DNA from 3 places in the Pseudomonas sp. FP2335 genome. Region 3 is predicted to be linked to each of the others. Evidence: predicted binding sites of a transcription regulator. Region 3 holds the regulator's gene; each other region holds the start of a gene.
The links. Region 3 encodes FliA, which starts transcription of late flagellar genes. Its sites were predicted from a motif close to CTAAAGTTTNNNNNNNNNNNGCCGNTAA; they were not measured.
Positions count from the first base shown of each region.

Region 1: motA (flagellar motor stator protein MotA) is a predicted target of FliA. The motif match lies at 3,716-3,743, and genes of this name have one in related genera.
Region 2: PSH81_RS12050 (methyl-accepting chemotaxis protein) is a predicted target of FliA. The motif match lies at 5,454-5,481, and genes of this name have one in related genera.

Region 1 covers NZ_CP117437.1:600,596-608,602, reverse strand. Annotated here, with positions in the region: gene orn (oligoribonuclease) at 1-510, opposite strand, end outside; gene rsgA (small ribosomal subunit biogenesis GTPase RsgA) at 619-1,650, shown strand; gene motB (flagellar motor protein MotB) at 1,776-2,792, opposite strand; gene motA (flagellar motor stator protein MotA) at 2,796-3,647, opposite strand; gene PSH81_RS02550 (HDOD domain-containing protein) at 3,815-5,350, shown strand; gene PSH81_RS02545 (rhodanese-like domain-containing protein) at 5,408-6,223, shown strand; gene asd (archaetidylserine decarboxylase) at 6,240-7,100, shown strand; gene serB (phosphoserine phosphatase SerB) at 7,224-8,007, opposite strand, start outside.
Region 2 covers NZ_CP117437.1:2,713,020-2,721,026, forward strand. Annotated here, with positions in the region: gene PSH81_RS12030 (PLP-dependent aminotransferase family protein) at 1-476, shown strand, start outside; gene ggt (gamma-glutamyltransferase) at 587-2,311, shown strand; gene PSH81_RS12040 (AAA family ATPase) at 2,448-2,972, opposite strand; gene pnuC (nicotinamide riboside transporter PnuC) at 2,969-3,532, opposite strand; gene PSH81_RS12050 (methyl-accepting chemotaxis protein) at 3,752-5,386, opposite strand; gene PSH81_RS12055 (undecaprenyl-diphosphate phosphatase) at 5,584-6,414, shown strand; gene PSH81_RS12060 (DUF1294 domain-containing protein) at 6,411-6,794, shown strand; gene PSH81_RS12065 (MmcQ/YjbR family DNA-binding protein) at 6,783-7,139, opposite strand; gene PSH81_RS12070 (LysR substrate-binding domain-containing protein) at 7,136-8,007, opposite strand, start outside.
Region 3 covers NZ_CP117437.1:4,253,888-4,261,894, forward strand. Annotated here, with positions in the region: gene motD (flagellar motor protein MotD) at 1-450, opposite strand, end outside; gene PSH81_RS19035 (flagellar motor protein) at 572-1,312, opposite strand; gene PSH81_RS19040 (chemotaxis response regulator protein-glutamate methylesterase) at 1,312-2,442, opposite strand; gene PSH81_RS19045 (chemotaxis protein CheA) at 2,490-4,727, opposite strand; gene PSH81_RS19050 (protein phosphatase CheZ) at 4,739-5,527, opposite strand; gene PSH81_RS19055 (chemotaxis response regulator CheY) at 5,546-5,920, opposite strand; gene fliA (RNA polymerase sigma factor FliA) at 6,089-6,829, opposite strand; gene fleN (flagellar synthesis regulator FleN) at 6,826-7,659, opposite strand; gene flhF (flagellar biosynthesis protein FlhF) at 7,766-8,007, opposite strand, start outside.

The sequences.
Region 1 (8,007 bases), 2.4 Mb from region 3:
CAACTCGGCGATCGACTCGCGAATATCATCCAGCGCCAGATGGGTGCTGCCTTTATGGAAGCTGTCTTTGACTTCCGGCGCCCAACGCGCGGCCAGCTCTTTCAAGGTGGACACATCCAGGTTGCGGTAGTGGAAGTAGCTCTCCAGCCCCTTCATGTGGGTATAGAGGAAGCGGCGGTCCTGGCAGATGCTATTGCCGCAGATCGGCGACTTGCCCTTGGGCACCCACTTTTCCAGGAACGCGATGGTCTCGGCTTCGGCTTCGGCCATGCTGATGCGGCTGTCGCGCACGCGCTGGGTCAGGCCGGAGTTGCCGTGGGTGCGGGTGTTCCATTCGTCCATGGTGGCCAGCACGGCGTCGCTGTGATGGATAGCGATCACCGGACCTTCGGCCAGGGTATTGAGGTTGCTGTCGGTGACAATGGTGGCCATCTCGATGATGACGTCGGTGTCGGGGTTCAGACCGGTCATTTCCAGATCGATCCAAATCAGGTTCTGTGGGTTTTGCATGGCTCTATTCTCTTGGCACCTTGGCGTAGCTGCGCAGTTTAGCAGGCGGGGCCGTGCTAGACTCGCGACCGTTTTACCCAACCTTTGCATTATCGACACGGAACACCAATGGCCAAACGCCAGCTCAATCGTCGCCAAAACTGGCGCATCGAAAAGATTCAAGGTGAACGCGCTGCTCGCGCCGCCAAACGTGAATCCTCCGCCGTGGAAGCGCTCGAGGGCGGCGACCTGGGCCCCGAGCAAACGGGCCTGGTGATCGCGCACTTTGGTGTGCAGGTCGAAGTCGAGGCGCTGGAAGGCGAACTCACAGGCCAGGTGTTCCGTTGCCACCTGCGCGCCAACCTGCCTGCGCTGGTCACCGGCGACAAGGTGGTATGGCGTGCCGGCAACCAGGGCATCGGCGTGATCGTCGCCCAGTTGCCGCGCACCACTGAACTGCGCCGCCCGGACAGTCGCGGCCAGCTCAAGCCGGTGGCGGCCAACGTCGACATGATCGTGATCGTGTTTGCGCCGCTGCCCGAGCCCCACGCCAACCTGATCGACCGCTACCTGGTGGCAGCCGAGCACGCCGGCATCCGCCCGCTGCTGCTGCTGAACAAATTCGACCTGATCGACGAGCAGAACGCCCCGGCGCTCAATGCGCTGCTGGCGGTCTACCGCACCCTGGGTTACCCGGTGCTGGAAGTGTCGGCGCACCACGGCAACGGCATGGAGCAACTGCAACAGCAGTTGGATGGACGCATCAGCGTGTTTGTCGGCCAATCGGGCGTGGGTAAATCCTCGCTGGTCAACAGCCTGCTGCCGGAAGTCGAAACCCGTGTAGGCCCGTTGTCGGAACTGTCCGGGCAGGGCACCCACACCACCACCACCGCGCGGTTGTTCCACTTCCCCGGCGGCGGCGAACTGATCGACTCCCCGGGTATCCGCGAATTCGGCCTCGGCCACGTCAGCCGCAGCGATGTGGAAGCGGGCTTCATCGAGTTCAACGACCTCATCGGCACTTGCCGCTTCCGCGATTGCAAACACGACCGCGAGCCGGGCTGTGCGTTGCTCAAGGCGCTGGAAGATGGACGCGTGCAACAGCAGCGGATGAACAGCTATCGGTCGATTATTGCGAGTCTTCCTGAAAGCAGTTACTGACCCTTGCTTGCGCTGGGGTGCGCAGCACCCCTAAAAAGTCGGTGACTGCTGCGCACCACAGAAAGCTGCGCCACAGGGCAGGAACAAAAAGGCCGCGATCATCGCGGCCTTTTTGCGTGTGCAGCTTAAGAACCAGCTTTAGGCACCGTAGGATCTTTCACCCCACCATCGTCAAACAGGTTCAGCTTCTGCCGCAGCTCATGGGCCGGCAACGGCTCCTGCCCTGGCGGGATGGCGTTCGGGTCGGCCGGTACTTCACCGGGCGCACCCGCACCTGAGGTCGGCGCCGGTTTGGGTTGATCACCTTCAATCGCACGCTGGGCCTTTTTGGTCAGCACGACGATGTCGATCCGCCGGTTGATCGGGTTGAACGGGTCTTTGGGATCAAACAGCTGCGAGGAGGCAAAGCCCACCACGCGCGCCACTTGCGGGTCCGGGTAGCTGCCGGCCACCAGCGCGCGGCGGGCGGCGTTGGCGCGGTTGGCGGAGAGTTCCCAGTTGCCGAAGTCGCCTTGGCCCGCGTACGGCTTGGCGTCGGTGTGGCCGCTGATACTGATCTTGTTCGGCACCGCCTTGATGGTGTCGGCCATGGCCAGCAGGATGTCTTCGAAGTAAGGCTTCAGGCGCGCGCTGCCGGAGTCGAACATCGGCCGGTTGGCCGCGTCGGTGATCTGGATGCGCAGGCCGTCCGGGGTGATCTCAAACGAGATCTGATCCTTGAACTTCAGCAGTTGTGGGTTCTCCTCGACCTTGGTCTGCAACTCTTGCAGCAACAGTTCCAGGCGTTCCTGCTCGACCTGCTCGGCCATGGCTTCGACGGTGTCGCGCTCGATCGGGATATGTTCCTGCGGCGCTTCGGTCTTGACCTCCGGGTTGATGGTGCGCTCCGGCGCCAACTGCGGCGAGCCGCCCAGGTCGATCACGAAAGGCGTGCCGCTTTCCGAGAAGCCGATCGGGTCCTTGAAGTAACCGGCGATGGCGATCTTCTGTTCCGGCGTGGCGGTGGACATCAGCCACAGCACCAGGAAGAACGCCATCATCGCCGTGGCAAAGTCGGCGAAGGCGATTTTCCAGGCACCGCCATGGTGCCCCGCAGCGAAGCGCTTGACGCGCTTGATGATTATCGGCTGGTTGTTTTCCATGGCTTAGCGACCGCGAACCGCTTGTTCCAGCTCGGCGAAGCTTGGGCGATGTTTCGGGTACAACACTTTACGACCGAACTCCACCGCCAGCGATGGCGGCATGCCGGAAGCGGACGCTACCAGGCTGGCCTTGATCGATTCGTACAGGTTGATTTCTTCCTTGGCATCGTGGGCCAGGGACGTGGCCAGCGGGCCGAAGAAGCCGTAGGCCGCGAGGATACCGAAGAACGTACCCACCAGCGCCGCACCTACGTGCATGCCGATGGCTGCCTGGTCGCCTTCGCCCAGGGAAGCCATGGTCACCACGATACCGAGTACCGCCGCAACGATACCGAAGCCGGGCATGCCGTCGGCGATGCCGGTCACGGCGTGGGACGGATGCTCCAGTTCTTCCTTGAGGCTGAACAACTCCATGTCGAACAAGCCTTCCAGCTCATGGGGGGCCATGTTGCCGGAGGACATGATGCGCAGGTAATCGCAGATGTAGGCGGTCATGCGCTCGTCTTTGAGCACCGCCGGGTACTTGGCGAAAATCGGGCTGGCGGCAGCGTCTTCGATGTCGGCCTCGATGGCCATCATGCCTTCGCGGCGGCTCTTGTTGAGGATCTCATACACCAGGCCCAGCACTTCAAGATAGAAGGTGTGGGTAAAGCGCGAACCGAACATCGCCAGGGATTTCTTGACCACGTGCATGGTCATGTAGCCGGGGTTCGCCTGCAGGAATGCGCCCAGTGCGGCGCCACCGATAATCATCACCTCGAAGGGTTGGATCAGCGCGGCAATTTTACCGTGGGACAGGACGTACCCACCGAGCACGCTTGCGAAGACGACGATGATGCCGATAATTTTAGCCATAGGGGATGAGTACTTGCGCCGTCGGGTTCATGGACATATTTGGTGGAACTGAAAAACTCTTGTTCTACTTATCGGCAAAACTGCGCCAGACTATAGCCCGTTAAGGCGAAAAGCCAGTTCGGCCCGCTCCGGGCGTGTTGACCGCAAGTGATGATCGCGCCCCAATCATGGCTAATGAAACGACAGTCCCAACTGCAAAACCCAATTCTCTCGCCGCTTGGATCAAGCGCCTGGACGATGTGCTGCTGCCCGTCCCCCAGGCCAGTCACGAGCGCGTGTGCAAAGCCATCCGCGATAACCGCAGTTCGTTGCGCGATATTGCCGAGCTGATGCAAAACAGCCCGGCGCTGGTGCTCAGCGTGATTCGCGAGGCCAACAGCCATACCCATGGCAGCTTCACGGAACCGGCGGAAAACCTCGAAGTGGCGCTCAACCGCCTCGGCCTCAAGCGCGCTGAAGAGCTACTGGCGCGCCTACCGTCGGTGCCGGCCCAGGAAATCCCGGTGGCCTTGCGCCAACTGTTGCTGGTCAGCCAGCACGCCTCGCAGCAGGCCAACGGCTTGTTCGCCAGCCGCCTGGCGCGGTTGTGGCAGGACATCCACTGGGGCAGCCTGTTGTTCCTGTCGCCGCTGTGGCCGATGGCCGTCGCCTACCCCAAGCTCCTTGAAGAATGGGAGCTGCGGGTGATCCACAAAGGCCAGTCCGCGCGCCAGGTCGAACAGGAACTGTTCGGCGTGCGCCTGCTCGACCTGTGCCTGGGCTTGACCGAAACCTGGCACCTGCCGATCTGGGTGTCCCAGGGCTACAACCTGCTGCTCAAAGAGCAGCGCTTGCTGGTCAAGGCCCTGCGCATCGCCCGCGAGGACGACGCGCTGCGCCACCAGCAATTGCTCGACGCCGAACCCAACCTGCGACGCTGGCTGAACCAGCCGGCCAATACCGTGCTGCTGGCCAATGGCCTGGCGATGTCGGCCCAGGAATCCTGGACTTGCCCGCACACCGAGCGCTGGCAATACCTCACCGCCCTGTACCTGCAACAGCCGCTGGGCGATGTGCAGCAACAGGTGCACCAGCAAGCCGTGACCAGCGCCCGCAGCACCTTGATGCCCGATCTCTGGCACCCGGCGCTGTCGCTGATCTGGCCGTGGCATGTGCAAAAAATCCATCGCGGCCTGCTGCCGGCCCCACCGCCCACCGCCGAAGCACTGGCCCTGTGGCGCAGCCGCTGCACCGAGTTGCTGGTGGAACCGAGCCGCTTCGCCAACGCCATGCACCTGACCACCTGCGCCAAAGAGGCACTGGTGGCCAGCGGCATGCAACGGGTCATGCTGCTGATGACCGACCGTGCCCAAAGCACCTTGCGTGTGCACCAGGCCGACGGCCTGCCAAAGGACGCCGCCAACCTGAGCCTTGATGTAACCAACAGCACGTTACTGCAGCGCCTGCTGGAAAAATCCGCCCAGGTGCGCCTCAACCCGGACAACCACGCGCAGTTCTCGGCCTTGTTGCCGCCGATCCTGCGTCGCCTGTTCAACGGCGAGCACCTGCTGCTGCGCTCCCTGAGCTGCAACGGCAAGGTGGTGATGCTGATGGTGGCCGACCAGGGCGGCGGGCCGTTCTCGGAAACCACCGTGCAAGCCTTCGGCAAAACCGCCCAATGCATCGAGAAAGCCCTGCACTGCTTTACCAACCGCAGCGCCTGATGCTTGCGCTACAATCGCGGTCCTTTATCGCCAACATTTGTGCCCAGGAGACCTCACATGCCTGACTTCTCTGGCTTGCCGCTGGTGATCGAATCCAGCGACCTGCAAGGTCGCCTCGATGCCGAACACCTGATACTGGTCGACCTCACCAGTGCCGCCCGCTACGCCCAGGGGCATATCCCCGGCGCGCATTTCGTTGACCCCAAGCGCACCCAACTGGGCCAGGCGCCTGCACCGGGGTTGCTGCCCAACAAGGCAGACCTGGAAAAACTCTTCGGCGAACTGGGTCACACCCCGGACGCGACCTACGTGGTCTACGACGACGAAGGCGGTGGCTGGGCCGGCCGCTTCATCTGGATGCTCGACGTGATCGGCCACCAGAAGTATCACTACCTCGACGGCGGCCTGCTGGCCTGGCTGGAAGGCCAACACCCCGTCTCCACCGAGGTGCCCGCACCCGTGGGCGGCCCGGTCAGCCTGACGCTGCACGACGGCCCCACCGCCACCCGCGAATACCTGCAAAGCCGCCTCGGCGCTGCCGACCTGGGCATCTGGGATGCACGCGGCCCGCTGGAGTATTCCGGCGAGAAAGTCCTCGCCGCCAAAGGTGGGCACATCCCCGGCGCCGTGAACTTCGAATGGACCGCCGGCATGGACCCTGCGCGCAACCTGCGCATCCGCCGCGACATGCCGCAGATCCTCGAAAACCTCGGGCTGACCCGCGACAAAGAAATCATCACCCACTGCCAGACTCACCACCGCTCTAGCTTCACCTATCTGGTGGCCAAGGCGCTCGGTTATCCGCGAGTCAAAGGTTATGCCGGTTCCTGGGGCGAATGGGGCAACCACCCCGACACCCCCGTTGAGATTTAAGGTTTAAGGACAGTAAATGAAAAAGCAGTTGTTTATCCTCAGCCAGTACTTGCTGCCGCACCACTTGCTCTCGCGCTTGGCCGGCTGCATTGCCGAGTGCCGCGTGCGCTGGTTCAAGAACGCGTTCACCAGCTGGTTCGCCAAGCGCTATCAAGTGGACATGTCCCAGGCCCTGGTAGAAGACGTGACCGCCTATGAGCACTTCAACGCCTTCTTCACCCGCGCCCTGAAAGACGGCGCGCGCCCGCTGGATCAAACCCCAGGCGCGGTACTCAGCCCGGCCGATGGCGCCGTCAGCCAGTTGGGCCCGATCGAGCATGGTCGTGTGTTCCAGGCCAAGGGCCACAGCTTCAGCGTGCTGGAGTTGCTGGGGGGTGATTCCGCCGTGGCGGCACCGTTCATGGGCGGCGACTTCGCGACGGTCTATCTGTCGCCGAAGGACTACCACCGCGTGCACATGCCGCTGGCCGGCACCCTGCGCGAGATGATCTACATCCCGGGGCGCATCTTCTCGGTCAACCAGACCACCGCCGAAAACGTACCGGAGCTGTTCGCCCGTAACGAACGCGTTGCCTGCATTTTCGACACCGAACGCGGCCCGATGGCGGTGGTATTGGTGGGCGCGATGATCGTCGCGTCGATTGAAACCGTGTGGGCTGGCTTGGTGACACCGCCCAAGCGCGAGTTGAAAACCTTCCGCTATGACGAAGCCGCACGTGCGCCGATTCATCTGGAGAAAGGTGCCGAGCTGGGCCGCTTCAAACTGGGTTCGACGGCGATCGTGCTGTTCGGGCCGGATCAGGTGAAGTGGGCTGAAGAACTGGCAGCCGGCACCCCGGTGCGGATGGGCCAGGGCATGGCACTGCCGAAAGCCTAACGCAGAACCCAATGTGGGAGCTGGTTTGCCTGCGATGCAGGCACCTCGGTGCATCAGTGATACCGAGGTGATGCTATCGCAGGCAAGCCAGCTCCCACATTTTTTACTGTGTTTCTTCAGTGACTACAGCTGACCGTCGCGGTCGCGGAAACCCAGCAGATACAACACCCCATCCAACCCCAACGTCGAAATCGCCTGCTTCGCCGACTGTTTCACCAACGGCTTCGCCCGGAACGCCACACCCAACCCGGCAATCGCCAGCATCGGCAAGTCATTTGCACCGTCGCCGACCGCAATGGTCTGCTCCAGACGCAAACCTTCCTTATGGGCCAATTCCTTCAGCAAATCCGCCTTGCGCTGTGCGTCGACAATCGGCTCGACCGCCACGCCAGTCACCTTGCCATCCACCACTTCCAGCTCGTTGGCGAATACATAGTCGATGCCCAACTTGGCCTGCAACTGCTTGGCGAAATAGGTGAAGCCGCCGGACAGGATAGCGGTCTTGTAGCCCAGGCGCTTGAGTTCGGCGAACAGGGTTTCGGCACCTTCCGTCAGGCGCAGCGAGGCACCGATGGAGTCCAGCACGCTCACGTCCAGGCCCTTGAGCAGCGCCAGGCGCTCCTTGAAGCTGGCGCGGAAGTCCAGCTCACCGGCCATGGCGCGCTCAGTGATCTCGGAGACCTGCTCACCCACGCCGGCCGCCTTGGCCAGTTCGTCGATGACTTCGGCTTCGATCAGCGTCGAGTCCATGTCGAACACCGCCAGGCGGCGGTTACGGCGGAACAGCGAGTCTTCCTGGAAGGCGATGTCGACATTCAGCTCCTGGGCCACGCTGAGGAACTCGGCGCGCAGGGCTTGCGGGTCGGCCGGCTCACCGCGCACGGAGAATTCGATGCAGCCCTTGCCT
Region 2 (8,007 bases), 1.5 Mb from region 3:
GCCTGGGTTACCTGGTGGTGCCGAACGCCTTGGTGGCGGCGTTTGAGCGCAGTGCGCAGTTGTTGCAGCAACGCTGTGCGCAACTGTTGCAACTGACCGCGGCGGATTTTCTCGAGCAGGGGCATTTCACCCGGCACCTGAAGAAAATGCGTCAGTTGTATGCGCAGCGACGCGGGCTGTTGGTGCAGGCGTTGCAGGCCCATTGCGCGGATGTCCTGCGGGTCGATGAGCAGGCGGGCGGGATTAATCTGTTGGCACGCTTGGTGGTCGCGGTGTCGGACGAGGCGGTGGCGCAGGCAGCGAATGAGGCGGGCCTGGCACTGCAGGCGTTGTCGCGGTGGGCGATTGAACCGGGGCCACAGGGCTTGCTGATGGGGTTCACTAATGTGGCAACGGCGCAACAGGCCCAGGCTATCGCGCAGGTGTTGCGTGGAGTGATTGCCGGGCAAACCGTGGCTGGGGCACAGGGGCAGTGATGCTGTACGAATCTGTGACCGACAAGTTCTGTAATAAAAACGTCACTGCGCTGGGGATTAAATCCTCGACGGGCTATTTTGGTGCATCTCAATAACCAGAGTAGCCATGGATGAAATACCAACCCTTCAGCCGTACCTTGATTGCCACTGCGCTGGTATTGACGGTCGGCGCTGTGCAAGCCGCGTCCCAGGCCCCGGTGGCCGGTGAAAATGGCATGGTGGTCACGGCCCAGCATCTGGCCACCCATGTGGGCGTGGATGTCCTCAAGGCCGGTGGCAATGCCGTGGACGCGGCCGTGGCCGTAGGTTACGCACTGGCGGTGGTATACCCGGCGGCGGGCAACCTCGGTGGCGGCGGTTTCATGACCGTGCAACTGGCGGACGGGCGCAAGACCTTCCTCGACTTCCGCGAAAAAGCCCCGCTGGCGGCCACCGCGAACATGTACCTGGATAAAGACGGCAACGTCATCGAAGGCCTCAGTGCCAAGGGCCACCTGGCGGTCGGCGTGCCTGGCACCGTCTCGGGCATGGAACTGGCCCTGAGCAAATACGGGACCCTCAAGCGCGCCCAGGTGATTGCCCCGGCGATCAAACTGGCGGAAAACGGCTTTGAGCTGGAGCAGGGTGATATCGACCTGCTGCATACCGCCACCGGCGAGTTCGAAAAAGATAAAGATATGCGCGGGATCTTCCTGCACAACGGCCAACCGATGCAGGTGGGCCAGAAGCTGGTGCAGAAAGACCTGGCCAAGACCCTCAAGGAAATCTCGGCCAAGGGCAGCGACGGTTTCTACAAAGGTTGGGTAGCCAAGGCGCTGGTGGATTCCAGCCAGGCCGGCAAGGGCATCATCACCCAGGCTGACCTGGACAAGTACAAGACCCGCGAACTGGCGCCGATCGAGTGCGACTACCGTGGCTACCACGTGGTCTCCGCGCCGCCGCCGAGTTCCGGTGGCGTGGTGATCTGCCAGATCATGAACATCCTCGAAGGCTATCCGATGGCCGACCTCGGTTATCACTCGGCCCAGGGCCTGCACTACCAGATCGAAGCGATGCGCCATGCCTACGTGGACCGCAACAGCTACCTCGGCGACCCGGACTTCGTGAAGAACCCCATCGCCCACTTGCTGGACAAGGACTACGCCGCCAAGCTGCGCGCTGCCATCGAACCGCAAAAGGCGGGAGATTCCCAAGCGATCAAGCCGGGCGTTTCGCCCCATGAAGGCAACAACACCACGCACTACTCCATTGTCGACAAGTGGGGCAACGCGGTCTCGGTGACGTACACCCTCAACGACTGGTTCGGTGCGGGCGTGATGGCGAGCAAGACCGGGGTCATCCTCAACGATGAAATGGACGATTTCACCGTCAAGGTTGGCGTGCCGAACATGTACGGTCTGGTGCAGGGTGAGGCCAACGCCATCGCACCGGGCAAGGCGCCGCTGTCGTCGATGAGCCCGACCATCGTGACCAAGGATGGCAAGGCCGTCATGGTGGTAGGCACGCCGGGTGGCAGTCGCATCATTACCGCGACCTTGCTGACGATGCTGAATGTCATCGACTACAAGATGAACATCCAGGAAGCCGTGGACGCGCCGCGTTTCCACCAGCAGTGGATGCCGGAGACTACCAACCTTGAGACGTTTGCAGTGAGCCCGGATACCCAGAAGATCCTCGAAAGCTGGGGCCACAAGTTCGCCGGGCCGCAGGATGCCAACCACTTGGCGGCGATTCTGGTGGGTGCGCCGTCGTTGGGTGGCAAGCCGGTGGGGAACAACCGTTTCTACGGGGCGAATGATCCGCGTCGCAACACGGGCCTGTCCTTGGGCTACTAACGCCTGACGCGGTCAAAAATGTGGGAGCGGGCTTGCTCGCGAAAGCGGTGTGTCAGCCAAAGATTTATTCGCTGATCTACTGCATTCGCGAGCAAGCCCGCTCCCACACAAGCCCGCTCTCACAGTGAGGGCAGTGTCAGGGCTGAAGTAGTCGCGCTACCGCTGCAAACGCCGCAACCCGGCGCTCTTCCCAATTCCCCTTGATCACCAACACAGGCTGTTGATGCTCCCGCATCCACTCCAGACTGCCCTGGAAAAACGCCTGGCGATCCTCCAGTTGCGGCTGGCATCGCTGTCCATCAGCCGTCCACTCCACATCATCCGGCGACAGCAGCAAGTGCAGGTCGTAGTGACGGGCCAGCAGTTCGCTGTCGAGCCAGGCCGGGTAGTCGCCGAACAGGGTCTGGCTCCAGAGCTTGTTGGTCAGCAAATGCGTGTCGAGGATCAGCAGCTCGGGGTGCCTGGCGCGGGCGGCATCTTCCCAGGCCAGTTGGCCGTGGGCGATCGCCGGGATGTCGGCCAGGGTGGTATCGCGTTGGTGATGATCGATGAAGTGGCGCACGTATTCACCGACCATCAACCCGCCGAAATGCGCTTGCAACTCGGCGGCCAGCCAGCTTTTACCGCTGGATTCGGGGCCGGCCAATACCACGACCTTCATGCCTGCAACGCCGGGTCGGCACGCCATTCGCGCCAGCCTTGCACCGCGATGGCGGTAAACAGGGCGTAGAGCGCGGCGGTGAGGTAGAGACCTTTATAGAGAAACAGGCCGACGAAGATCACATCCACGGCAATCCACAGCGGCCAGCACTGCACGCGTTTCTGCGCCATCCACATCTGCGCCACCAGGCTGAAGCCGGTGAGGGCGGCGTCGAGCCAGGGTTGCGCGGCGTCGGTCCAGTGGGCCATGGCGGCGCCCAGCAGCAGGCTGCCGGCGGCGCCCACCGCGAGGCTGGCGATGATGGCTGGCCCGCCGAGGCTGGTGACCTGGCGGCCTTGCTTGACCTCGCCGGCGCGGGTCCACTGCCACCAGCCGTACAGTTGCAGGACGGCGTAGACCACTTGCAGCAGCATGTCGGAATAGAGTTTTACGTCGTAGAACACCCAGGTGTAGAGCAACACCATGATCAGGCCGATGGGCCAGCACCAGGGGTTCTGTTTAACCGTCAGCCAGACAGCGATCACCCCCAGGGCGGCGGCGAACAGTTCAAGCCCGGACATGGCGGTTCCTTGGGAGTGTGGAAAGGGGCGGTGATTGTAACGAAAGAAGTTTCGCGTAGGAATTAACCTTGTAGTGAGCGGGCTTGCCCCGCGCTGGGGGGCGAAGCCGCCCCAAATCCAGGCCCCGCGGTCTTACTGATACACCGTGGTACCTGGGTTTAGGGCTGCGTCGCCCCCAGGCGCGGGGCAAGCCCGCTCACTACAAACCCCGTCCTGGGGTTAGATTTTGAATTGGCGCAGCAGGGTGTTGAGTTGTTCGCTCAGGCCGCGCAGGTGGGTGCTGGCGGCACTCGACTGTTCGGCGGCGATGGCGGTGCTGTGGGACAAGCCCGCCGCCTGGGTGACGTTCTGGTTGATGTCCTCTACCACATGCGCCTGTTGCAGGGTGGCGCTGGCAATCGACGCGTTCAGGCCGTTGAGGTTGTGCAGGGCCTGGCCGATGGCGGTGAGGCTGGCGCCGGCCTGGCCGGCTTGTTCGATGGTCAGTTGCGAGGCATTGTGACTCTCGCTGATCACCTTGACCGCCGCTTCCGAGTGGCCTTGCAGGCGTTCGATCATGCCCTGGATCTCGGCGGTGGATTTTTGCGTGCGCTGGGCCAGCAGGCGCACTTCATCGGCGACCACGGCAAAGCCACGGCCTTGTTCGCCGGCCCGTGCGGCCTCGATGGCGGCGTTGAGTGCGAGCAGGTTGGTCTGGTCGGCGATGGAACGGATCACTTCGAGCACGCTGCCGATCTGGGTGCTTTCGGCGGACAGGGTACGCATCACCTCGACCGCCTGGCTGATGGTGCCGGAGAGCTGGTCGATCTGTTGCAAGCTGCCGTCGATATTGACCTGGCCTTGCTGGGCCTGGGCCTGGGCATCGCGCATTTCACTGGCGGCGTGTTCGGCGTTCTTGGCCACGTCCTGCACGCCGTAGGTGACTTCGTTGATCGCGGTGGCGACCAATTCCATCTGCTGCGATTGCTGCTGGCTGCGGTCGTGGGCCTGGCTCGCGTTGTTGCCCAGCTCGGTAGACGATTGGCCGAGGGCGTTGGCGCACACCTGCAACTGGCCGACCACGTCGCGCAATTTGGCGGTGAAGCTGTTGAAGTGCTGGGACAGTTGGGTCACTTCGTCGCGGCCGTGGGTGTCGAGGTTGTGGGTCAGGTCGCTTTCACCACTGGCGATATTGCCCATGGCGTCCACTGCTGCCTGCAACGGGCGCACGATGCTGCGCGCGATCAACACCACCAGTAGGGTCATCACCAGCGCGATGATCAAACCAATGGCCGAGGCTTTCCACACCTGGGCGGAGAACTCGGACTGCACATCGTCCACGTAGACGCCGGAGCCGATGATCCAGCCCCAGGGTTGGAACAGTTGGATGTACGAGGTCTTGGCCACCGGTGCATCGGCGCCCGGTTTCGGCCAGCGGTAGTTGACGATGCCGGCACCCTTGGCCTTGGCCAGGGCCACGAATTCGTTGAACACCGCAAAACCGTCTGGGTCACGGATCGCCGAGAGGTTCTGGCCGTCAAGCTTGGGGTTGGCCGGGTGCATGATCATCACGGGCGTGAGGTCGTTGATCCAGAAATAGTCGTCATGGTCGTAGCGCAACCCGCGCACCGCGCTCAGGGCTTGCTTCTGGGCGGCTTCGCGGGTCATGACGCCGCTGGTTTCGAGGCCGTGATAAAACGTCAGGATGCCGCTGGCGGTCTGCACCACGTGCTCGGTCTGCTGGCGCTTGGCCTGGTAGAGCTCGCCATGAATTTGCTTGAGCATCAGTAAACCCAAGGCCAGCAGCATCAGCACGGCGACTATCAGGATCAGCCAGAGGCGGCGGCTGATCGACATATTGCGCAAACTGTTCATCGTCCTGTCACTCCGGGCTTTTTATAATTGTGGGCGTTGCATCGACTTTTACGCCTTGTCTGATAGGCTTTCGGCCGGTAATCGGAAAACCTGAGTACTGCCTGATTTTTCACGGGTTTTTTCAAACGCCCAGCGTCAGTGAACCAATTAAAAAAGACTAACGAGGCATGCCACGCGCATGACCTTTTGGGGGAAGCATGGATTTTTGGACCGCCATACAGGCATTGATTCTTGGCGTGGTGGAGGGGCTGACGGAGTTCTTGCCGATCTCCAGTACCGGCCACCAGATCATCGTCGCCGATTTGATCGGTTTCGGCGGTGAGCGCTTTGAAGCGTTCAATATCATCATTCAACTGGGCGCGATCCTGGCCGTGGTCTGGGAGTTCCGACGCAAGATCCTCGACGTGGTCATCGGCCTGCCGACCCAGCGCAAGGCGCAGCGGTTCACGGTGAACCTGATCATCGCGGTGTTGCCGGCAGTGGTGTTGGGCGTGATTTTTGCCGACTTGATCAAACACTACCTGTTCAACCCGATCACCGTGGCCGCCGCGTTGGTGGTGGGCGGCGTGATCATGTTGTGGGCTGAACAGCGTCAACACGCGGTGCATGCCCAGAGCGTCGATGACATCACCTGGAAAGACGCGATCAAGGTCGGCCTGGCCCAGTGCCTGGCGATGATCCCGGGTACTTCGCGTTCCGGCGCGACCATTATCGGCGGCCTGTTGTTCGGCCTGTCGCGCAAGACCGCCACCGAGTTCTCGTTCTTCCTGGCGATGCCGACCATGGTCGGTGCGGCAGTGTATTCGGGCTACAAGTACCGTCACCTGTTCCAGCCCGATGACTTGCCGGTGTTTGCCATCGGCTTTGTCACCTCGTTCATCTTCGCGATGATTGCGGTCAAGGCGTTGCTCAAGTTCATCGCCAGCCACAGCTACGCGGCGTTTGCCTGGTATCGGATCGCGTTTGGCCTGCTGATCCTGGCGACCTGGCAGTTCGGTTGGATCGACTGGTCTGCCGTCAAACCATGAGCATCCAGTACCCGCGCCTGAAGGCGGCGATTTTTCTGTTGCTGTGCGCTGCGCCGCTGCTGGGCTCGGTGCTGCTGTGGTGGCGCGGCGAGACGGTGCTGCCGCTGGTGGCCTACGCCGTGGTCAGCGTGCTGGCGTTCTTGCTGTACTGGCGCGATAAGCGCCAGGCGCAAACCAACGGCTGGCGCACCCCGGAGAACATCCTGCACGCCGTCGAGCTGGCAGGCGGTTGGCCGGGGGCGTTGATCGCCCAGCAGGTGTTGCGGCACAAGACGCGCAAGGTGTCTTATCAGGTGCTGTTCTGGGCGATTGTGCTGCTGCATCAGGTGTTCTGGCTGGACCAGTTGTTCCTGGGCGGCACCTTTCTTTCAGTCCTCTAAACGCAAGCCGATCTGCGTGCGCTTGGGCAGTTTGCTCACCACCAGTTGGTGGGAGCGCCGCAACAAGCTGCGCAGTTCCTCGGCGCCCAGCGGGTAGGGCGTGTTCATGATGATCCACTGCGCGCGGGCCAGGTAGGGCGCCGGGTGGATGCCTGGGCGGTCGACGTGGCCGAGGAACAGATCCTTGTCGACCTTGAATGCCAGCGAATCACCGCGCAGGTTTTGCAGGGCGAACATCTTGTTGCCGGCAATCGAAAACACGCGCACGCCGCCCCATTTGTAGTCTTCCCGCGCGCCGGGCAGGCTCAGGCAGAATGTGGCGACTTGTTCTTCGCTGATCTTCATAACAGACGGTCTCCGCAGCTTTTGAAGCCTTCTTCCAGGTAGTCGATCCACGCCCGGATCGCCGGCAACACGCCGCGTCGGTGTGGGTATACGGCCTGCAACCAGCCGCCCGGCAACGACCACTGCGGCAGCAATTGCACCAGGCGGCCGCTGGCCAGTTCTTCTTCGCAATACATCATCGGCAGCACGGTGAACCCCAGGCCCATGATCGCGCTGGCCTTGCGCACGATGAAATCGTCGATGCCCAGGCGCGCTTCCATCACCAGTTCGTGGGGGTTGCCCTGGGGGTCGAGGATGCGCTGATGGACCATGCGGTCCGGCTCCAGCGCGCCGAGGATAGGCAGTTGCTTGAGGTCGTCGAGCGAGTCGATGCGCTTGCCTTGCACAAAGGCGGGGCTGGCCACCAGCACCGTCTGGGCCTGACGCAGGCGCTTGGTCACCAGTAGTGGGTCTTCATCGCCCAGCTCGCGTACGCGCAGGGCCACGTCGATGCCCTCGGCCACCAGGTCGACACGTCGGTTGACCAGGGTCATTTCCAGTTGCACATGGGGATGGGCGGCCAGAAATCCGGCGACCAGCTCCGGCAGGATGTGCTGGGCCATGCCCACCGGACAACTGACCCGCAGCCGTCCACGGGCTTCGCTGGACATGCTGGCCACGGCTTCGTCGGCCATCTCGGCTTCGAGCAACATGGCTTGGCAATGGCGCAGGTAGCGTTCGCCGACGGCGGTCAGGGTCAGTTGCCGCGTGGTGCGTTGCAGCAAGCGGGCGCCGAGGCGTTCCTCCAGCTCGGCAATACGTCGTGACAGCCGCGACTTGGGAATCCCCAGTAGCCGGCCGGCAGCCGCGAAGCCGCCGGCTTCGACGA
Region 3 (8,007 bases):
CTGGTCGCTGGGCAGCGCATCGGCACTGGCGAACAGCAGGCTGGAATTGAGTTCGATCTCGACCCACAACTCATTGCCGCGCACGGTCATCTGGTTGGAACTGATCAGGTCGCCAAAGGCGGCGCTGATGTCGTCGGCGATGCTCTTGAGTGGATCACTGGTGCCACCGACGCCGGCGGCGGTTTCGTCGCTGTCGTTGACCAGCGGCTTGGCCGGGGTCACGGTCCTGGGCCGCTCTTCGCCAATGGGAATCGGCTTGAGGGCGCGATCGGTGTCGTTGAACACCCCGATCAGCGCCTGGGAAATGACTTTGTACTTGCCTTCGTTGATCGACGAGATGGAGTACATCACCACGAAAAACGCGAACAGCAAGGTGATGAAGTCCGCGTAGGACACCAGCCAACGTTCGTGGTTGACGTGTTCTTCAGGCTCGCGACGGCGACGGCTCACTGGCAGTTACCTCTCTGAACACACAATTCCCTGTGGCTGGCGAGCGTGTTGTGGTGGTGACGGGCGAGCTTGCTCGCTCGCCACCAAAGGCCAGTGCGCCACAGATCGATAACCATCGCCATCAGTCCATGAAGCCCTGGAGCTTCAATTCGATGGAGCGTGGGTTTTCCCCCTCGGCAATCGACAGGATGCCTTCGAGCAACATCTCGCGATAACGCGACTGGCGCTGGGCAATGGACTTGAGCTTGCTCGCCACTGGCAGCAACACCAGGTTGGCGCTGGCCACGCCGTAGATGGTGGCGACGAACGCCACGGCAATCCCGCTGCCCAGTTGCGACGGATCGGCGAGGTTGCCCATCACGTGGATCAGGCCCATCACCGCACCAATGATGCCGATGGTCGGCGCGTAGCCGCCCATGCTTTCAAAGACTTTGGCGGCATTGATGTCACGGCTCTCCTGGGTGTAGAAATCCACCTCCAGGATGCTGCGGATCGCTTCCGGTTCGGCGCCGTCCACCAGCAATTGCAGGCCTTTGCGCGCGTAGCTGTCGGGCTCGGCATCGGCCACGCCTTCCAGGCCCAGCAGGCCTTCTTTGCGGGCGGTGAGGCTCCAGTTGACCACGCGGTCGATGCCGCCGGCCAGGTCGACGCGCGGCGGAAAAATGATCCACACCAAGATCTGCATAGCGCGCTTGAACGAGCTCAACGGCGACTGCAACAACGCGGCGCCCACGGTGCCGCCAATCACGATCAACGCAGCCGGACCGTTGGCGAGGGCGCCGAGGTGGCCGCCTTCGAGGTAGTTGCCGCCGATGATTGCGACAAACGCCATGGTAATGCCGATCAGGCTCAACACATCCATTAGAGGCAGGCCTCCACCAGATGCTTGCCGATGTCGTCCAGGCTGTACACGGCGTCGGCCAGTTCAGCCTTGACGATGGCCATGGGCATGCCATAGATCACGCAGCTGGCTTCGTCCTGCGCCCAGATCGCGCTGCCGCCCTGCTTGAGCAGGCGCGCGCCTTCACGGCCGTCGGCGCCCATGCCGGTGAGGACCACCGCCAGAACTTTGTCGCCGTAGGACTTGGCAGCCGAACCGAAGGTGATGTCCACACAGGGTTTGTAGTTCAGGCGCTCGTCGCCCGGCAGGATTTTGATCGCACCGCGCCCGTCCACCATCATCTGCTTGCCACCGGGCGCCAGCAGCGCCAGGCCAGGACGCAGGATGTCGCCATCCTCGGCTTCCTTGACGCTGATGCGGCACAGCTTGTCCAAGCGTTCGGCGAACGCCTTGGTGAAGGCCGCTGGCATGTGTTGGATCAACACGATCGGCGCCGGGAAGTTGGCCGGCAACTGCGTCAACACGCGTTGCAAGGCCACCGGGCCGCCGGTGGAGGTGCCGATAGCGACCAACTTGTAGGCTTTGCGTTTCGGCGCTGGCGAGTACGCCGTGGCGGCCGCAGCACGCGTCGGTGCTGCCACCGCAGGCCGGGCAACCGGAGCGGGTGCCGGGCGACCGAACGTGCTCGCCGATGCGGCAGCCGCCGGTGTCGGCGCAGGCGCGGGGGCCGGTGCGCTGAACAGGCTGCGACGGTTGCTGCGGGAAATACTGTGGACTTTCTCGCACAGCAGTTGCTTGACCTTCTCGGGGTTGCGCGAGATGTCTTCGAAATTTTTCGGCAGGAAGTCCACCGCACCAGCGTCCAGCGCATCGAGGGTTACCCGGGCGCCTTCGTGCGTCAGCGAGGAGAACATCAATACCGGGGTCGGGCAGCGTTGCATGATGTGTCGAACTGCCGTGATGCCATCCATCATCGGCATCTCGTAGTCCATGGTGATCACGTCCGGCTTCAACGCAATGGCTTGATCAATCGCCTCTTTGCCGTTGGTGGCCGTGCCGACCACCTGGATGCTTGGATCGGCGGAAAGAATTTCCGAGACGCGGCGGCGGAAGAAACCCGAATCGTCCACCACCAGGACCTTGACTGCCATAAACACTCCGTTAGGCGGGGCGGGCGAACCGCCCTACCCCACCAGAATCAAATACGCCGAGCGGCGTAACGCTTGAGCATGCTCGGAACATCGAGAATCAGCGCGATCCGACCGTCACCGGTGATGGTCGCACCCGACATGCCCGGGGTTCCCTGCAGCATTTTGCCCAAAGGCTTGATCACCACTTCTTCCTGGCCAACCAGTTGATCGACGACAAAGCCGATACGCTGGGTGCCCACGGAAAGAATCACCACATGGCCTTCGCGCTGCTCTTCATGGGCAGCCGAAGCCACCAGCCAGCGCTTGAGGTAGAACAGTGGCAACGCCTTGTCACGCACGATTACCACTTCCTGGCCGTCGACCACGTTGGTGCGCGACAGGTCGAGGTGGAAGATCTCGTTGACGTTGACCAGCGGGAAGGCGAACGCCTGGTTGCCCAGCATCACCATCAGGGTCGGCATGATCGCCAAGGTCAACGGCACCTTGATCACGATCTTCGAGCCCTGGCCCTTGGTCGAGTAGATATTGATCGAGCCGTTGAGCTGGCTGATCTTGGTCTTCACCACGTCCATGCCGACGCCACGGCCGGACACGTCGGAGATCTCGGTCTTGGTCGAGAAGCCCGGGGCGAAGATCAGGTTGTAGCACTCGGTGTCGGTCAGGCGGTCGGCGGCGTCCTTGTCCATCACGCCACGCTTGACCGCGATATTGCGCAGGATGGTCGGGTCCATGCCTTTGCCGTCATCGGTAATCGACAGCAGGATATGGTCGCCTTCTTGCTCGGCCGCCAGGATCACCTTGCCGCCACGGGACTTGCCCGAGGCTTCGCGTTCTTCCGGGGTTTCCACGCCGTGGTCGACGGCGTTGCGCACCAAGTGGACCAGCGGGTCGGCCAGGGCCTCGACAAGGTTTTTGTCGAGGTCGGTTTCTTCACCCACCAGTTCCAGGTTGATTTCTTTCTTGAGCTGGCGCGCGAGGTCGCGAACCAGGCGCGGGAAGCGGCCGAAGACTTTCTTGATCGGCTGCATCCGCGTTTTCATCACGGCGGTTTGCAGGTCGGCGGTGACCACGTCGAGGTTCGACACGGCCTTCTGCATGGCCTCGTCGCCGCTGTTCAGGCCCAGGCGCACCAGGCGGTTACGCACCAGCACCAGTTCGCCGACCATGTTCATGATGTCGTCCAGGCGTGCGGTATCAACCCGCACGGTGGTTTCGGCTTCACTGGCAGGTTTTTCAGCGCCAGCCGGTGCAGGTGCCGCGGCACGTGCAGGGGCGGCGGCGGCGGGCGCCGCAGCAGGCGCGGGAGCCGGTTTGGCGGCTGCCGGAGTCGCAGCTTTCGCCGCCGCTGCTGGCGCCGGCGTGGCGACCTTGGCCGTCGCGCCCACTTCGGTGAACTTGCCTTTGCCGTGCAGTTCGTCCAGCAACGACTCGAACTCGTGATCGGAGATCAGTCCATCGCCGGCAGGTGCGGCAGGGGCAGCAGGCGTGGCAGCCGCCGCGGTTGGTGCGGTGGCTGCGACGGCGGGCAAGGCGTCGGCCGCAAACGTGCCCTTGCCATGCAGCTGGTCGAGCAACGCTTCAAATTCGTCGTCGGTGATGTCGGTGCTGGTCGAGGCGGCTGGCGCTTCGGCAGGCGTTTCGGTCGGCGCGGCAGGTGCCACCGCGTCGGCGGCGAACTGGCCTTTGCCGTGCAGCTGGTCGAGCAGCGATTCGAATTCAGCGTCGGTAATGTCTTCACCCGTCGGCGCCGCAACGGGCGCTGCCGGAGCTTCAGCCTCGGCCTTGACCGCGCTGAGGGAGTTGAGCAGTTGCTCGAACTCGCTGTCGGTCACGTCCGCTTCGGGCTCTGCCACAGGTTCCGGCACAGCTTCAGCCACCGGTGCCGCCGACATGTCGGCAGGCTCGGCATAGCGCGCCAGGGCGGCCAGCAGTTCCGGCGTAGCTGCGGTGATCGGGGCACGTTCACGCACTTGGCTGAACATGCCGTTGACCGCATCCAGTGCTTCGAGAATCACGTCCATCAACTCCGAGTCGACGTGCCGCTCACCCTTGCGCAGGATGTCGAACACGTTCTCGGCGATGTGGCAGCACTCCACCAGCTCATGGAGCTGGAGGAAGCCGGCGCCCCCTTTTACAGTATGAAAACCGCGAAAAATTGCATTGAGCAGGTTCGCATCATCCGGTCGGCTTTCCAGCTCGACCAGTTGCTCGGACAACTGCTCTAAAATTTCGCCGGCCTCTACAAGGAAATCCTGAAGGATCTCTTCATCGGCGCCGAAGCTCATGTGGGTGCTCCTTAGAAGCCTAAACTGGATAACAGGTCATCGACATCATCTTGACCCGATACAACGTCTTCACGTTTATCGGCATGAATCTGCGGACCTTCACCCTTGGCGAGATGTTTTTGTGGATCTTTTTCCGAGAGGATCGCTTCGCGGTCATGTTCGATGCCGGCAAAACGGTCAACCTGGCCTGCCATGAGCACCAATTTGAGCAAATTGCTTTCCACTTCGGTGACCAATTGGGTCACACGCTTGATCACCTGACCGGTGAGGTCCTGGTAATCCTGGGCCAGCAGAATGTCATTGAGGTTGCTGGAAACCATGCGGTTTTCCTGCTCACTGCGTGACAGGAAACCTTCGACCCGACGTGCCAACTCACGAAACTCTTCGGCCCCGACTTCGCGGCGCATGAAGCGACCCCAGTCGTGGCTCAAGGCCTGGGCTTCGGTGGCCATGCCATTGACCAGAGGCGTGGCGTTTTCCACCAGGTCCATGGTGCGGTTGGCCGCTGCCTCAGTCAGCCTGACCACATAGGACAGGCGCTCGGTGGCATCGGTGATCTGCGAGATCTCTTCGGCCTGGGGCATGTGCGGGTCGATCTGGAAATTGACGATCGCACTATGCAGCTCACGCGTGAGCTTGCCCACTTCCTGGTACAGGCCGCGGTCACGGGTCTGGTTGAGCTCATGGATCAACTGCACCGCGTCGCCGAACTGGCCTCTCTCAAGGCAGTCGACCAACTGGTGAGCATGCTTTTTCAGGGTCGACTCGAAGTCTCCCTGTGATGTTTCTTTATGCTCCATAGCTCCCCCGCGATGGCATTAGCCGTGGATGCGTTCGAAGATTTTTTCGATCTTCTCTTTCAAGGCCAATGCAGTGAAAGGTTTGACCACGTAACCGTTTACCCCGGCTTGGGCGGCTTCGATGATCTGTTCACGCTTGGCTTCGGCGGTCACCATCAACACGGGCAGGCCGCGCAGCTTTTCGTCGGCACGCACGTGACGCAGCAGGTCGATACCGGTCATGCCCGGCATGTTCCAGTCGGTTACCAGAAAGTCGATGCTCCCGCTGTTGAGGATCGGAATCGCCGTAAGGCCGTCATCCGCCTCGACCGTGTTTGTGAACCCAAGGTCACGCAACAGGTTTTTAATGATCCGCCGCATCGTTGAGAAGTCATCAACGATGAGGATTTTCATGTTCTTGTCCAATTCGACCTCCAAGCAGTCTTAAACGCGCCCAGCACCTGGACGCGCCATTTCAATCAACAGGCGTTACACAAAAAGGACTGCCCAGGGCACCACGGCGCAAAACCGCAAAAGCGTCACGCCTTCACGGTCTCGTCTGCAGTGTCCCCACACTGCCTGTCAGCGCGCGCGCCACTCTCCCAACCGCCCCCGCAAGCGGGCTGCGCACTGGCTATGCAGCTGGCTGACACGCGATTCGCTGACCCCCAGGACCTCACCGATTTCCTTGAGGTTCAGCTCTTCGTCGTAGTACAGCGCCAACACCAGTCGCTCACGCTCCGGCAAATTGGCAATCGCGTCCGCCAACGCGCCCTGGAAGCGTTCATCCTCCAGGTCGCGCGACGGCTCAAGATGTGCACTCGCGCCGTCCTCGTGCAGCCCTTCGTGTTCGCCGTCCTGTAGCAGGTCGTCGAAGCTGAACAGGCGGCTGCCCAAGGTATCGTTCAAAATCCCGTAATAATCGTCGAGACTCAATTGGAGTTCGGCCGCAACTTCGTGATCTTTAGCGTCGCGACCGGTTTTTGCTTCAATTGCACGAATTGCGTCACTGACCATGCGCGTATTGCGGTGTACCGACCGCGGCGCCCAATCACCTTTACGCACCTCATCGAGCATCGCGCCACGGATACGGATGCCCGCGTACGTCTCGAAACTGGCACCCTTGCTCGCATCGTATTTGGTCGACACTTCAAGCAGGCCGATCATGCCGGCCTGGATCAAGTCTTCGACCTGCACACTCGCCGGCAGGCGCGCCAGCAGGTGATAGGCGATGCGCTTGACCAGCGGCGCATAGCGCTCGATCAATTCGCCCTGGCTGTCACGTGCCGACTTCTTGTAAAGGTTGTAGCCGCTGGATGTCATAGCACAGGTCCCGCGCTCGTCTGATGCACCAATCGCTCGACGAAAAACTCCAGATGCCCCCGGGGATTGGCGGGCAATGGCCAAGTATCGACCTTCTGAGCAATAGCCTTGAACGCCAGTGCGCACTTCGAACGAGGGAACGCTTCATAGACCGCACGCTGCTTTTGCACGGCCTTGCGCACGCACTCGTCATAGGGAACTGCGCCTACGTATTGTAAGGCGACATCAAGAAAGCGATCCGTGACCTTGGTCAACTTGGCGAACAGGTTGCGCCCTTCCTGCGGGCTCTGGGCCATGTTGGCCAGGACGCGGAAGCGGTTCATGCCGTAGTCACGGTTAAGCAATTTGATCAGGGCGTAGGCATCGGTGATCGAGGTGGGTTCATCGCAGACCACCAGCAAGACTTCCTGCGCGGCGCGCACGAAGCTGACCACCGACTCGCCGATCCCGGCGGCGGTGTCGATCACCAGCACGTCGAGGTTGTCGCCAATGTCGCTGAACGCCTGGATCAGGCCGGCATGCTGCGCCGGGCTCAGGTGCACCATGCTCTGGGTGCCGGAGGCAGCCGGTACGATGCGGATCCCGCCAGGCCCCTGGAGCAGCACATCACGCAGCTCGCAGCGGCCCTCGATCACATCGGCGAGGGTGTGTTTGGGCGTCAGCCCCAGCAGAACGTCGACGTTCGCCAGACCCAGGTCAGCATCCAGCAACATGACCCGACGGCCAAGCTCTGCCAGGGCCAGGGACAAATTCACTGACACGTTAGTTTTCCCGACGCCACCTTTGCCGCCGGTCACCGCGATCACCTGTACGGGATGCATGCTGCCCATTTTATTTCTTTACCTTGTCTTGCTTAGACGCAGGCTACATGGCTTGGCCGCGTGAATCGCTTGCAGACCAACGATGTAGATACATTTCACGGTGTTCGCCCTGCCCTCAACCCACCCGCTTTGCCGGGTTGTGGTAGAGGTCGGCGAACATATCGGCCATCGCTTCCTCGCTAGGCTCTTCTTGCATTTGCACGCTGACAGCGCGGCTGACCAACTGATGACGGCGCGGCAGATGCAAATCATCCGGGATCCGCGGCCCGTCGGTCAGGTAGGCGACCGGTAATTCATGGCTGATCGCCAGGCTCAATACTTCGCCCAGGCTCGCCGTCTCATCCAGTTTAGTCAGGA